DNA from 2 places in the Niveibacterium sp. genome. Region 2 is predicted to be linked to the other one. Evidence: predicted binding sites of a transcription regulator. Region 2 holds the regulator's gene; the other holds the start of a gene.
The links. Region 2 encodes FNR, which switches genes on or off when oxygen is low (the NO sensors DNR and NnrR bind a similar motif). Its sites were predicted from a motif close to TTGANCTAGNTCAA; they were not measured.
Positions count from the first base shown of each region.

Region 1: ACE3P0_RS07855 (OmpW family protein) is a predicted target of FNR. The motif match lies at 5,395-5,408, and genes of this name have one in related genera.

Region 1 covers NZ_JAYRDJ010000008.1:69,174-76,505, reverse strand. Annotated here, with positions in the region: gene ACE3P0_RS07895 (ATP-binding protein) at 1-810, opposite strand, end outside; gene ompR (two-component system response regulator OmpR) at 807-1,535, opposite strand; gene ACE3P0_RS07885 (RNA-binding S4 domain-containing protein) at 1,605-1,994, opposite strand; gene ACE3P0_RS07880 (copper chaperone PCu(A)C) at 2,148-2,615, shown strand; gene ACE3P0_RS07875 (GNAT family N-acetyltransferase) at 2,612-3,151, shown strand; gene ACE3P0_RS07870 (transporter substrate-binding domain-containing protein) at 3,250-3,990, shown strand; gene ACE3P0_RS07865 (RidA family protein) at 4,029-4,382, opposite strand; gene ACE3P0_RS07860 (PhzF family phenazine biosynthesis protein) at 4,406-5,290, opposite strand; gene ACE3P0_RS07855 (OmpW family protein) at 5,484-6,089, shown strand; gene ACE3P0_RS07850 (AEC family transporter) at 6,224-7,102, shown strand; gene ACE3P0_RS07845 (hypothetical protein) at 7,181-7,332, shown strand, end outside.
Region 2 covers NZ_JAYRDJ010000007.1:79,759-87,090, forward strand. Annotated here, with positions in the region: gene ACE3P0_RS07225 (FixH family protein) at 1-395, shown strand, start outside; gene ACE3P0_RS07230 (hypothetical protein) at 542-808, shown strand; gene ACE3P0_RS07235 (universal stress protein) at 846-1,289, opposite strand; gene ACE3P0_RS07240 (PHA/PHB synthase family protein) at 1,437-3,185, shown strand; gene ACE3P0_RS07245 (SirB2 family protein) at 3,194-3,574, shown strand; gene fnr (fumarate/nitrate reduction transcriptional regulator Fnr) at 3,575-4,315, opposite strand; gene hemN (oxygen-independent coproporphyrinogen III oxidase) at 4,410-5,804, shown strand; gene ACE3P0_RS07260 (sulfite exporter TauE/SafE family protein) at 5,865-6,572, shown strand; gene ACE3P0_RS07265 (universal stress protein) at 6,586-7,011, shown strand; gene ACE3P0_RS07270 (heavy-metal-associated domain-containing protein) at 7,017-7,223, shown strand; gene ACE3P0_RS07275 (sodium-translocating pyrophosphatase) at 7,320-7,332, opposite strand, start outside.

The sequences.
Region 1 (7,332 bases), on a different contig from region 2:
GAGTCGCGCGAGCATGTCGTTGAAGCGCCCGGCGAGCACGCGGATCTCGCTCGCGCCGGTCAGCGACAGCGGTTGCGGCGCACTCGCGGAGCCGACGGCGCCGAGGGCGTCGCCCAAGCGGCGCAGCGGCCGATTCACCTGCACGACGAGGAAGAGGGCTGCGGCAAACGCAATCACGAAGCCAAGCACCGGCACCACGATCGCCGAGTCGAAGCGGCGGATCGGCGGCGGAAACGGCAAGGCGGAAGCCGGCACCCATAGCCACTTTGGGGTGTCGCTGGCGAGGCGGATCCAGATGCCGGGCCCTTCGCCACGCATGCCGCCGGGGCGGATCTCGGCGCTGCGCCCGAGCGCCTGGGTCAGCGCGGTATCGAACTGTTCGAGGCGGAGCCCGTGGCCGCGCAAGCGCGGTGGCGCCCCGGGCGCCGCATCGTTGGGCGGCGGCCCGCCAGGGCCTCCGATGTCGCCATCCGGCGGGGGCTGATGATCTTCGCCAGCGGGCGGCGGACGGCGATCATCCGCTCCCGGCGCTTGCGGGCGCAACCAACCACGCCCGCGACCGAACATCGGCGGCTCGTCGCCCTCCGCAATTCGGATGTCGTCGCGCAGCGTGCCACCCGGCTGGGCGAGCTGGCCTTCGGCGGCTTTCACGCGGGCCGCGATCGTCTGCGCGGCCTGCGCGGCACGCAGATCGGCAACATGGGTCTGCAGCAGCCACGCCATCAGGCCATAACTGCCGCCGAGTACCAGAAACAGGATCAGCGCGAGGCGCAGGTTGAGGGACTGCGACCAGCAGCGCAGTCGGTTCATGGGGCAGCGGCGTCGGGTGGATCGGGCACGAACACATAGCCCACGCCCCACACCGTCTGGATGTGGCGCGGGCGTGCCGGATCGGGTTCGACGAGGCGGCGCACGCGCGAGATCTGCACATCCATGCTGCGCTCGTAGGTTTCGGATTCCGGCCCGCGCGCGATCTCGATCAGGCGTTCGCGCGTCAGCGGCTGGTGCGGGTGGCGTGCCAGCGCCGCGAGCAAGGCGAATTCACCGGTCGTCATCTCGATCCGCTCGCCGCGTCGCCACAGGCTACGGCTGGAGAGATCGAGCCGGCAGTCGCCAAAGCTCACCGCTTCTTCTTCCGGCAGCGGCGCGCCGGCGCGCGGTGCCGTGCGGCGCTTGAGCACGGCGCGGATGCGGGCAGACAGCTCGCGCGGCAGGAAGGGCTTGCCGAGGTAATCGTCGGCGCCCATCTCGATGCCGACGACGCGGTCGATCGGGTCGTTGCGCGCAGTCAGCATGATGATCGGTACATCGTCGCCGGTCGCGCGGATTCGGCGGCAGACCGACAGACCATCCTCGCCCGGCATCATCAGATCCAGCACCAGCAGATCAGGGCGTTCGCGCGGCAAGCGGCGCACCGGATCAGCAGCATCGGCAAACACGCGTGTGTCGAAGCCCTCACGGTCGAGGTATTCGGCGAGCAGCGCTCGCAGTTCGGGGTCGTCATCGATCACCCAGATCAGCGTTTTTCGTTCCATGCCTGCCACTCTAGCGCGCGCACGCGACGCTGCGCATTCACGATTCTTACAGAGTGCAACCGGCCCGGCTCACGAACGCCAGCGCTCGTAGTCGCGCCGCTCGCGTTTGGTTGGCCGGCCGTGACGATCGGCCGCGGGCTCCACCTTCAGGCGTCGTGCGTCGGCCACCTGCTCGCGCGCGGCAAGGCTCTCGCCCGTTTCTTCGTAGAGTTGCTGCGCCACCGGCGCCGGGCCGCGCTTGTCGGCGATGCCAAGCACGATCACTTCGCGGCTGACCGGGCCGTTGCTGAAGGCCACCCGGTCACCGGGGCGCACGTCTTTTGCCGGCTTCACGCCCAGCCCGTTGATGCGCACCTTGCCGCCTTCCACCGCATCGGTGGCAAGGCTGCGGGTCTTGAAGAAACGGGCCGCCCAGAGCCATTTGTCGATGCGCGTGCGCGCGCCGGGATCCTGATCCATGCGCAAATTCCTTGCCTGTGAAGCCGCGAGGATAGCGCGCGGCCGTGGCCTGTGCGCGGCCGCCCTGCGGGTGCCGGCGCGGCGCCACCGGGGAGTAGGCCCTACAATCGCAGCTTGCCTTCGATCCGCCCAACCATTTCACAGGAGTTCCGCATGCGTCGCTTCGCCATCGCTTCCCTGCTCGCCGCCTTGCTCACCTCGTTTGGCGCTGCCGGCGCCTTCGCCGCCGACGTCAAGGTCGAAGGCGCCTGGGTGCGCGGCACGACACCGTCGCAAAAAGCCACCGGCGCCTTTATGCGACTCACCAGCGCGCAGGGCGCGACGCTGGTTGGCGCATCGTCGCCGATTGCCGGCAAGACCGAGGTGCACGAGATGAAGATGGTCGCCGACAACATGAAGATGAGCCCGGTGCAGAAGCTCGCGCTGCCCGCCGGCAAGACGGTGGAGCTCAAGCCCGGTGGCTATCACGTGATGCTGCTGGATCTGAAGGCACCGGTGAACGATGGCGACATCGTGAAGCTGACGCTTGAGATCGAACAGGGCGGCAAGCGCGAGCAGATCACCGTGGACGCTGCCGTGCGGCCGCTGGGCGACACCACCACCCACGAGCACATGCATTGATCGCTCGGGATCTTCGCTTTCGTATCGCCGGCGCCGCCGATGCGCCGGCCGTCGCGCAACTGCATGCAGCGAGCTGGCGCAGCGCCTATCGCGGCGTGCTGCGCGACGCCTACCTCGACGGCGCACTCGACAGCGAACGCGCCGCGCTGTGGCATGAGCGCCTGGTGAATGGTGCCGACGCACCGCTCGAAGTGCTGCTGATGGAAGACCCGCGCGGCCTGCTCGGCTTCGGCTGCCTGTGCCCGGATGCCGACCCCGCCTGGGGGCCACTGATCGACAACCTGCATGTGCAGCCGGCCCTCAAGGGCGAAGGCCTCGGCCGGCAGCTGATGGGCGCGCTGCAGCAGCGCATCACTGCATCCGGTGCAACGCAAGGCTTCCATCTGTGGGTACTTGAGGCGAACCTCGCCGCACGCGCGTTCTACCGCCGCCTCGGCGGCCGCGAGCTGGCACCGGAACACCATGAAATGCCAGACGGCGCCACCTACCCCTGCCTGCGCGTGGTTTGGCAGGGCGCCGCACCCGCCTCCGCCTGATCCGGCGCTGGCGCCTGCGGCGATCCGCCGCAAGCACCTGTGGCCGTACACCGGATCAGCGCGATAGACTCAATGCCCAAACGTTGCGAGCGCTACCCATGCGTGCCTGGCAGCAGATTCTCTTATTGGTGCTGAGCCTGGGCGGCAGCGAGGTCGCCGCGGCGGGCGAGCAGCCGATCAGTGTTCACTACAACACCCGGGTGCCCTACGCCTACGTCGAGCACGGCGAAGTGCGGGGCCTCATGGCCGAACCGATCGCCCGCGCGCTGAAAGCGGCGAAGTTGCCGTTCAACTGGGTCGAGACGCCGTTCAGCCGCCAGATGGCGACGATCAAGGGCAACACCGGCGCCGATTGCATGATCGGCGTGTTCAAGAAGCCCGGGCGCGAGCGTATCGGCCGCTACTCGGCGCCGGTGTACCAGGACCGCCCGCAGATCCTGCTGGTGCGCGCGGACGACGAGGTCAGCTTCCAGCGCTACCCGAGCCTCCGCGCAGCCATCACCGACGGCCAATTCCGGCTGCTGATCAAGGAAAGCTATTCCTACGGACCCGGCTTCGACGCATTGCTGCAGGCACGCAAAGGGCCGACCGAGCATGTGTACAACGAAAACGGCCAGATGCTGCGAATGCTGGCCGAATCGATGACCGATGCACTGATCATGGCGCCCGAGGAAGCGAACGCGCTGATCCGGCATCGCGAACTGAAGCCCGAGCACTTCGCCTACATCCGCTACCCGGATACCCCGGCCGGCGAATGGCGCCACCTGTTCTGCAGCTTCAAGGTGGCGCAATCGGTACTCGACCGCTTCAACCAGGCGCTGACTGTTGCGAGTCGTTAAGCACGCGGCACAAGGCCAGCGGTCTTGTATTGCGGCGGCTAAGCCAGCGACGCGGCGCTGACCACGACTTCGACGCGCCAACCCGCGCGCGCCAGCCCCGCCACCTTGACGCAGGCGCGCGACGGCGCACAGCCAGGCACCAGCCAGGCATCCCAGACCGCGTTGAAGCCGTCGTAGTCGGCCATGTCGGTCAGGTACACCGTTGCAGTCAACAGCCGCGCCTTGCTGCTGCCGGCGCGCTCAAGCGTTGTTTCGAGCGCGGTGAGCAGGCCCCGGGTCTGCTCCGTGATGTCGCCCGCTTCGGTGGGCGGCACTTCAACGGCGTGCACGACACCGCCATGCACCACGGCGTCGGCATAACGCGGCGTTACGCCGATACGCTGGATATCCATATCAATCATCCATCTCTGTGAAGTCAGCGGGCGAAGAGTTGGCCTTCGCCCATGAAAACCGCCTGCCCGCCCACGCGCACCGCCGCCACGCGCGCTTGCCGGATCTCGGTGGTCACGACGATGCGGCTTGGGCGCCCGAGATCCTCGCCTTGCGAGATCTCCCACGAGAGATCCGCATCGCTCCGCGAGTCGTAGGTGCCCAGCAGCCCGCCCAGCGCCGCTGCGGCCGACCCGGTGGCCGGGTCTTCGACGATGCCAAGGCCCGTCGCGAACATCCGCGCGTGCAACAGCGTCGGGCGATCGAGGTCTTCGGTGTAGGCGTAGATGCCGTGCGCAAGACCGGCGAGCCCGCGCTGCATCGCCGCGTTGTTCGGCATGATGCGCGACAGCGCCGCGCGATTGCGCAGCGGCACGCACAGGAAGGGCACGCCGCAGGACGCGACACTGCAACGCGGCAGGATGTCGTCCTCGCCAAGGCCCAGCATCGTCGCGATGTGCGGCGGCGCCGGCGCGAAGCTGGGTGCCTGCGCAGCGGCAAACTCGGCGCGCAGCGCTTGCCCGCCCTGCATCGTGACCCGCACCGGCACCGGCCCGACGCCTTCTTCCAGCACCAGCAGATGCTCGCCATCGGCCAGGGCTTGCGGTGCAAAACGCGCCAGCAGCAAAGCGGTGCCGATGGTCGGGTGGCCGGCAAATGGCAGCTCGCTTGCCGGCGTGAAGATGCGCACCCGCGCCGCATGCGCCGGGTTGTCGGGCGGCAGCACGAACACGGTTTCCGAGAGGTTCAGCTCGCCGGCGATCGTCTGCATCTGCGCCGGATCGACCGCAGCACCTTCCGGAAACACGGCCAGCGGGTTACCCGAAAACGGGCGGTCGGTGAAAACGTCGGCAAGCCAGTAGCGATGCATCGGTGGTACCCGAAGTAAATGCGTTGATGGATCAAATGGTTGCTGCAACGGAGTGCGGAAAAACGACAGTCGTCGCATCCGGCGTCAGGCTGGAATTTGAACACTTGATACCGCTCAAACGCCAGCGCCGGACAAAAACCACACTGCACGTGCAGTTTTTCTGCACAGCAACATTCAATCAATTGGGGGAGTTATGTCCAGCATCATCCGGACTGCGATCGCGGGGGCGATCGCAACCAGCATGTTTGCCGCGGGGGCGGCATTCGCTGCCGATGGCAATTGGCTCGTACGTGGCCGCGCCGTCAGCATGATCAACGACAACGGCAACAGCGACAACCTGCTGCCCGCCGAAGTGACGGCCAGCGACAAGTGGCTGCCCGATCTCGACATCAGCTATTTCTTCACGCCGAACATCGCGCTCGAGGTGGTGCTGAGCGTGCCGCAAACGCACGACATCGAACTCGGCGGCACCAAGATCGGCACCGTCAAGCAGCTGCCGCCGCACTTCATGCTGCAGTACCACCACCCGATGGGCGCGTTCAAACCCTACGTCGGCCTCGGCGTGAACATGACGCGCTTCTGGGATGTGGATCTGCCGGCAGGCATAGACATCGAGCGCACCAGCTGGGGCGCGTCGGTTCAGGCCGGTCTCGACTACGAGATCAGCCCGCAGTGGTATCTGAACGCCGACATCAAGAAGACCTGGATCGGCACCGATGTGAAAGCGGGCGGCGTGGTCGTCGATACGCTCAACATCGATCCGTGGCTGATCGGCATCGGCGTCGGCTATCGCTTCTGATCCACACGACGATCCAACATCAAAGGGCGCTTCGGCGCCCTTTTTGCTGCGCGAACGCTACGGCCCCGTAACACTACGGATAGCCGCCCGCCCCAAGCTGGCTAGAATCCGTTCTCCAACCGGCGGATGGCCTCATGTTCCTGCGCATCGTCTCGATCCTGTTCCCGCTCTTTGCCATCGTCGGCCTCGGCTGGCTAGTCGCGCGCCGCGCGAAGCCCGATCTCAGCGTCGCAAACAAGCTGAACATGGATGTCTTCGTGCCAGCGCTGGTGTTCGCCGCGCTGGTATCGAAGGAATTCCGCCTTGCCGACTTCCTGCCGCTGGCCGGCATTTCCTTCTTCATGGTGGTCGCGTTCGGCCTCGTCGGCTGGGCCGCCGCGCGCATCAGCGGTATCGCAGTCAAGACGCTGGTGCCGCCAACGATGTTCAACAACTGCGGCAACCTCGGCCTGCCGCTCGCGGTGCTGGCCTTCGGCGAGCAGGCACTGGCGCCGGCCGTGGTGATGTTCATGGTGTCGAACTTCTTGCACTTTTCATACGGCGCCTGGCTGCTCGATCACAAGACCCGGCTCGCGACGATCTGGAAAGTGCCCTCGGTGCTCGCCACGCTCGCGGGCATCGCGGTCGGCAGCGCCGGCATTGCGATATGGCCGCCGCTGATGCTCGCGATCAAGATGGTTGGCGACATCTCGATTCCGCTGATGCTGTTCTCGCTTGGCGTGCGCCTCACCGATGCCAACTTCCACGCCTGGCGCATCGGCGTTGGCGGTGCGTTGCTGCGACCGATCGGCGGCCTGCTGGTCGCAACGCTTGTGGTGTCGGTCGTCGATTTGCCGCCCTTGCAGCGCGCGCTGGTGATCGTGTTCGGCGCGCTGCCGCCGGCAGTGCTCAACTTCATGTTCGCCGAGCGCTACCGGCAGGAGCCGGAGAAAGTCGCCTCGATCGTGATGATCGGCAACCTGTTCGCGCTGATCTTCCTGCCGATCGCACTCGCGCTGACGCTGCAGCACTGACAAACGCTTACGTTTCGGACACTTTGCCGATCAACGACGCAGCGAGAATCGCCGCCGTTCTCATCAACAGGACCTGCCATGAAGCGCATCGCCCTCGCTTTACTGCTGCTGCCGCTCACCGCCCTCGCTGACGATGTGCCGCCACCACCGGCGGCGGACGCCCCCACCGAGAAGCTGGTCGTGAAAGGCGTGCGCGATCCGGCCATCATGCCCTACGCCGACGCCTACAA
Region 2 (7,332 bases):
TTGCCGCCCACAATACCGACGGCTTGGTCGTCGATGACTATTACAAGGAAGGCCTGGCGATCAACCGCACGCTTGAGCGGCAAGAGACCGCCAGGCGGGCAGGGCTCAAGGGCGAGTTGACGGTCGAAGGAGGCGGAGTCTCTCTCGTCTTGAGGGCGAATGAGGGCTACGTGATGCCGAGTCAGTTGCGTCTTCGCATTGCCCACCCCACGATCGCTGGCCAGGATCAGCTAGTCACTCTTGTTCGCACGGACGACGTCTATCGTGGCGTGATGCATCCGCTTGCTGCGGGGCGTTGGCAGTTTCTGGTTGAAGACGAAGCGCAGACCTGGCGGATTGCAGTCAGTGCGCCGGTGCCGACTGCCACCGCGCTTGCGCTGAAGCCGGGCGCTTGACAAGAGAATCGGACCGGCGACGATAATGCTTCGCCCAGCATCGCGTATGTTGGGCGGGCGCCGCGCCAGATCATGGGCCGGCTCGTTCTGTAGCGGAGAGTCGGTTGGCGCGCTCAATGGCAGCACGTCGGCCCTGGAGGCGAACGATGCAGAAACTGGTTCTGGTTCTTTGGCCCTCGTTCTGGGTCGCGGTGGTCGCTGAGGCCCTTTTCTTCACCGTAATCAACCCGGCCGAGTTCTATCTCTTCGGCGCTCAGGTTGAGTTCTCACCGATCGCGACGTACTCGATCGGATTCGTTGGATTCTGGGCAATCTGCGCAGCATCAAGCTTGGCAACGCTGTTTTACATGCGCACGCCGCAGGAAATTAACCACCTGCCACCGCGTCCACATCACGGCGCGCATATGCATTGAGCAATGCGCCGTGCATGCGGCGCATTGCCTTTTCGGATCAGCGGTAGACCAGAACTGGCACCGTGGTGTGTGTCAGTACCTTCTGCGTTTCGCTCCCGAGCAGGAAGCCTGCAACGCCCTTGCGGCCGTGCGATGCCATGAAGATCAAGTCGCATCCGTGCGTCTTCGCTGCTTCGATGATGGCCTCGTAAGGCAGGTCGCTTACGGATGTGTCGCTATTGGAGGCGACGCCGGCTTTCTCGGCCTCGGCGCGCGCCAGCGCAAGAATCCGTTCAGCTTCCTTCTTTGTGGCGTCGACAAACTGGTCTGGCGTAACTGGCACCAGTAGCGCCCCTTCGCCGTAGAGCGGAATCGGATACTCCTGTTGGGCGAAGAAGAAGGTGATGCGCGCACCGGCCTCCTTGGCGAATTCGATCGCGCGTGAGACGGTACTGCTGGACAATTCCGACCCGTCCGTTGGAACAAGAATGTGTTTGAACATCTTCTGACCTCCGGCGATATACGGCAAATCGATCTTAGGCGGCGGCCATACGGAGGCGTTGACACCGGTCAATCGCGTGCTGCACCGCAATGTCCATTGCTTCCCCGCTGAGTAACATGAAATGGGGAGTTCAGGGCAGGAGGCATCATGGAATCGGGTGAAAACGCAGTCGTAGGCGGCGAAGGGCGTGCTGAAGAGCACAAGCTGTCGCTTGGCGTGGTGGGGCAACAGGTGGCTGCAAGCGTAGACCCCCTGGGCGTTGTTGCGCCAGTGGTGCATGCGCAAATCGCCTGGTGTCTGCATCCACTGGAGTTCGCCGAGCGCTGGAGCCGTTTTTCGGCGGACGCTTGGGCGCTGGCATGCAACAGTTTGTCGCGCGCCGCTGGCGCTCATGTTCCTGATGTGGTGCGTCCGCAAGCGGACGATACCCGGTTCTCCGATCCCGTTTGGTCGCAGAACGCTTCGTGGGCAGCGCTGAAGCAGTGGTATCTGCTGTCAACGCGGCATACGCAGGACATGCTGTATGCCACGCCGGGCTTGTCGGGCACCGAGCGACGCCGCGCTGCGTTCTGGTGGCGGCAGTGGCTGAACGCAGTTGCGCCGACCAATTTCTTGGCCCTGAATCCGGTTGCCCAGCGCGCCGCGGCCGCCAGCCAAGGTCAGACGCTGCGAGCAGGTTGGCAGAACTTTCTCGACGATCTGCGTGCCGGCGACATCCGCATGGCCGACCCGTCGGACTTCAAAGTCGGGCGCAATCTGGCAACGACGCCGGGTGAGGTGGTTGCTCGCACCCGTCTGGTTGAAGTGATCCACTACACGCCCACCGCCGATACTGTGCGCAGCATGCCGGTCGTGATCGTGACGCCTTGGATCAATAAGTTTTACATCCTTGATCTGACGCCTAAGAAGAGCTTGGTGCGCCATCTGCGTGACGCGGGCTTCGACGTCTACATCACCTCATGGAAGAACCCGGACGCTGCGCTGCGTGATGTCCGATTCGATGACTACCTGCAGGAAGGCGTCGCGGCTACGATCGAGACTGCCCGCGCACTGTCGGGTGCGGAGAAGGTGCACGCCGTCGGTTACTGCATCGGCGGCACCGCGCTATCGATGTACATGGCGTGGGCCAACCGCCATTACACGGCTGAAGCCATACCGGTTGCGCATTGGACACTGTTCACGACCCTGGTCGACTTTGCGAAGCCGGGTGATGTCGAGGTATTCATCGACGAGGGAAGCGTTCGCTATCTGACGCGGGCCATGGAGCAGCGGGGGTATCTCGACGGCCGCGACATGGCGGCCTCGTTCCGCCTGCTTCGGTCGAACCCGCTCATCTGGCAGTACGTGGTTCAGGGCTATCTGATGGGCGAGAAGCCGCCCTCGTTCGATGTGTTGTACTGGAACATGGATACCACGCGCATGCCCTATGCGATGCACGCCTGGTATCTGCGCGAGCTGTACCTGAGGAATCGCCTGATCGAGCCCGATGCGCTGACGGTTGCCGGTGAAGCGCTGGATCTTGGTCGGATCACGCAGCCGCTCTATGCCGTTGCCGCCGAAGATGACCACATCGCGCCCTGGCGGCAAGCTTTCCGGGTTGCCAACTTCGTGCGCGGGGACAAGCGTTTCGTGCTCTCGTCGAGCGGCCATATCCTCGGTATCGTTAACCCGCCGGTTCAGCCTCCGAAACGCGAGTACTGGATTGCGGCTGCGCACCGCACCGATAGCGCGCATGGTTGGAGGGGTCGTGCGGAGCACCGGGTCGGCAGCTGGTGGGATGATTGGTTCTGTTGGCTGGATGAGCGCTGCGGTGAACGTATCGCGCCGCCGCCAGTCAGCAATAATGACTTTCCTGCGCTGGCCGCGGCGCCCGGTGACTACGTCATGGAACGCTAGGGAGATCGATGGATTACCTGCTGCTCAAGCACCTTCATGTCAGCTTCGTTGTGCTTTCGGCAACGGGGTTCGTCGCGAGAGGTGTCGGTGTGTTGATGGGAGCAGGCTGGGTGCGTGGCCGGTGGGTGAGGGTGGTGCCGCACATCGTCGATACCGGTTTGCTGGGGTCCGCGGTTGCTCTTGCTTGGGCGCTTCGTGCTGCGCCGTTTCACGACGACTGGCTTACCGCAAAGGTGTTGGGCCTGCTCGCGTACATTGTGTTGGGCACATACGCGTTGAAACGCGGGCGCACTCGCCAAACAAAAGCGGCCGCGTTTGCGGCCGCTTTGCTGGTGCTGGGCTACATCGTGTCGGTCGCGCTGACAAAGCGGCCGAACCCCTGGGCGTGATCAGACGTTTGCGCGACCGATCAGACGGCGCAGACCATCGGCATCCAGAATCTGGATGTGCTTCTGGTGCACGCTGATAAGTCCGTCATCCTGAAACTTCGAGAAGGCCCGGCTGACCGTTTCCAGCTTCAGCCCGAGGTAGGAGCCGATCTCCTCGCGCGTCATGCGCAAATGGAACTCAGACGCTGAATAACCGCGCAAGCGCATGCGCTGCGACAGGTTGATCAGGAAGGCCGCAAGCCGCTCTTCCGCGCGCATTGAACCGAGCAGCATCATGATGCCCTGCTCGCGCACAATCTCGCGGCTCATGAACTTGTGGAACTGTCGCTGCAGCGGCTCGATCCGGCGCGAGAGTTCTTCGAGCCGCTCAAACGGGATCATGCAGACATCGGAATCCTCAAGCGCGACGGCATTGCACACATGCCGATCGCTCGAAATGCCGTCGAGCCCCAGGATCTCGCCGGCCATCTGGAAGCCGGTAACCTGATCCCGGCCGTCTTCGGTCAGGATGTCGGTCTTGAAGAAACCGGTGCGGATCGCATAGATCGCCTCGAAGGGTTCGCCAGCCCGGTACAGGTGCTGTTGCCGCTTGACCTTCTTGCGTGCCGTGATGAGGCCGTCGATCCTTTCGAGATCAACATCATCAAGACCAACGGGAAGACAAAGCTCCTTGAGGTTACATTGGGTGCACGCGGTGCGAAGATTGACGGCCGTCAGCGGAATCGTGGCGGGTTTTTCCAAGGCGGGTGCTCCAAGGGGGCTAGTTGATGGCAATCAAACGGCTCCGACCGAGTTCATGACACCTTCCGGCATCCACAGAGAGAAAAAATAAACAATGAATCAGAATGAGCAGACGCCGGTCTTCGACCGCGATCTCATCCAACGTTTTGACGTTTCCGGTCCGCGCTACACGTCGTATCCGACTGCGGACAGGTTCCACGAGGGCTTCGGGCGTAGCGACTACGCAAGACATCTTGGTCTGCGCGCGCAGGGCGGCCTGAAGAAACCCCTCTCATTATATTTCCACATTCCATTCTGCGATACGGTCTGCTTCTACTGCGCGTGCAACAAGATCGTCACGAAGGATCACAGCCGGGCCGAGCGCTACCTGCGCTATCTTGACAAAGAGATGGGCCTCGTCGCCGGACAGCTTGCCGGCTCGCACGAAGTTTCACAAATGCATTGGGGCGGCGGCACGCCAACATTCCTCTCGGACAGCGAGATCCGCGATTTGTTTCGCTCGATTCGTCGCCATTTCACGCTGATGCCGGGGGGTGAATATTCGATTGAGGTTGACCCGCGCCGTGTGTCGGCCGAGACGGTTGCGTTGCTTGGTGCGGAAGGCTTCAACCGCATGAGCGTTGGGGTGCAGGACTTCGATCCCGTGGTGCAGAAAGCTGTGAACCGCATCCAGTCTGTCGAGGAGACTGCGGCAGTCATCGCTGCGGCGCGGGCGAATGGCTTCCGCTCGGTGAGCATCGATCTGATCTACGGCTTGCCCTTCCAGAGCGTTGAGCGCGTCAGCCAGACCCTCGACCGTGTGCTCGAAATCGGGCCGGATCGGCTGGCGCTTTACAACTACGCCCATCTGCCGACGCGCTTCATGCCGCAGCGGCGGATTAACGCCGACGACTTGCCGAGTGCGGATCAGAAGCTTGAGATCCTTGGTATGGCGATCGCGAAGTTGACCCAGGCGGGCTACGTGTTCATCGGCATGGATCACTTCGCGAAGCCGGACGACGAGATGGCGGTGGCGCAACGCAACGGCCGGCTGTACCGCAATTTCCAAGGCTATTCGACACACTCGGACTGCGATCTGCTGGGGTTTGGCGTCTCGTCCATCGGCAAGGTGGGCCCGGCTTACGCACAGAGTGCGAAGACGCTTGAGGCTTACTACGAAACGCTCGATCGCGATGAACTGCCGATCGTGCGCGGCTACGAGATGACGTTCGACGACCAGCTCCGCTATGCCGTCATCCAGAGCCTTATGTGCCATTTCTCGCTCGATTACGCGGCCTTCGAGCAGGCGTGGGGGATCAACTTCGCGGAGTATTTTGCCGTCGAGATCGAAGCCTTGCGGGCGCGCGAACGTGACGGGCTCTGTGTCGTGACCGACAAAGGCGTTGAGGTAACGGTCCCTGGACGCATGTTGGCACGTGTGCTTGCGATGGTGTTCGACGCACATCTGCGCGGTGATCGCGAGGTTGTTCGCTACTCCAAGGTGATCTGAGCGCGGGGCGGCCGCTAAACTTACGGATTGCCCCTCGGGGCGGTACCGGGATGTTGCGTGATGCCTGAAGCGGGATACCTTGCTGCGGCGCTGATTGGTTTGCTGGGTGGAACGCACTGCGTCGGCATGTGCGGCGGATTGGTTGCCGCACTGACGGTCAACGCGCCGGGGCAGGCCCGGCGCATGTGGCCGATCCATCTGGCGTATAACCTTGGGCGCATCAGCAGCTATACGTTTGCCGGTACCGTACTCGGTGCGATTGGCTCGACCGGCTTTCTGCTCAATCGCTTGCTGCCGGTGCAGATCACCTTCTACGTGCTGGCGAATCTGCTGCTGGTACTCCTCGGGCTGTATCTGGCGGGCGTTACTGCGCCACTTGCGCCGATTGAGCGGCTTGGCGGCCGCTTGTGGGCGAAGTTGCGGCCGTACGGTGCGCGCTTCATTCCGGCACGCACGCCGCTCAATGCCTATCCGCTTGGCTTGGTATGGGGGTTTGTGCCGTGCGGCCTGGTCTACAGCATCCTCGCGACGGCCTTGGTGTCCGGCTCCGCGGCACGCGGCGCGATGCTGATGTTGTCGTTCGGCCTGGGAACCCTGCCCAACCTGATGCTGGCCGGATTGTTTGCTGCGCGGCTACGCAGTTGGTTGCAGCGGTCGTGGCTGCGTTTTGGCGCCGGGCTCGTGGTGCTGGGCTTCGGGGTATTCGGGTTGGCGAATGCAGCCACCTTGGGTGGCAAACTGTGGCAGGGCGTGATCTGCCACGTATAAGAAAGGGATCGCAATGAAAATCCTACTTGCTACGGATGGTTCTGCGGCATCGCTTGCCGCCGTGGACGCGCTGCTGCGCGCGGTAAAGTTCTTTGCCGCGCCGCCCGCGATCGTGCTGGTTACGGTGCATAACCCGGTACCAATGACCTTTGCGACTCGCCATGTTGAAACGAGCGCGCTGGACCGTTACTACAGCGACGAAGGGCGGATCGCGATGGCGCCGGCGGCAAGCCGTCTGCGTGCGGCCGGGCTGAGCTTCGAGGAGCAGGTTTTGATCGGGCACCCCGCGGAAACAATCGTCGCGTTTGCGGTCGACCGGGGGTGTGACTGGATTTGGTTGGGGGCGCGCGGGCACAGCGTGCTTGAGAAAGTGTTGATCGGGTCGGTGGCGGCGCGAGTGGTTCAGCTTGCCCACTGCCCGGTGATGGTGGCGAGGTGACGACGATGGATACTGCGAAGATTTCGGTTGGCGGCATGAGCTGCCAAGGTTGCGTGCGTTCGGTGGAGCGGGTGCTGCTGGCGCAGCAGGGTGTTGCTGAGGCGCAGGTATCGCTGGAGTTGAAAGAGGCCTGCGTGCGCTTTGATCCGCAAAGCGTTGCGCTTGACACACTGAAGGCTGCGATCCGCGATGCGGGGTTCGACGCAGACTGAATGTGCTGCAGTGTTGCCGGCGCCGGGTGAAGTCGGCGCCTGAATTGAAAACGGCCGCTGAATGCGGCCGTTTTTCTTGTCTCGTATCTGAGGTGCTTACAGCAGCGGC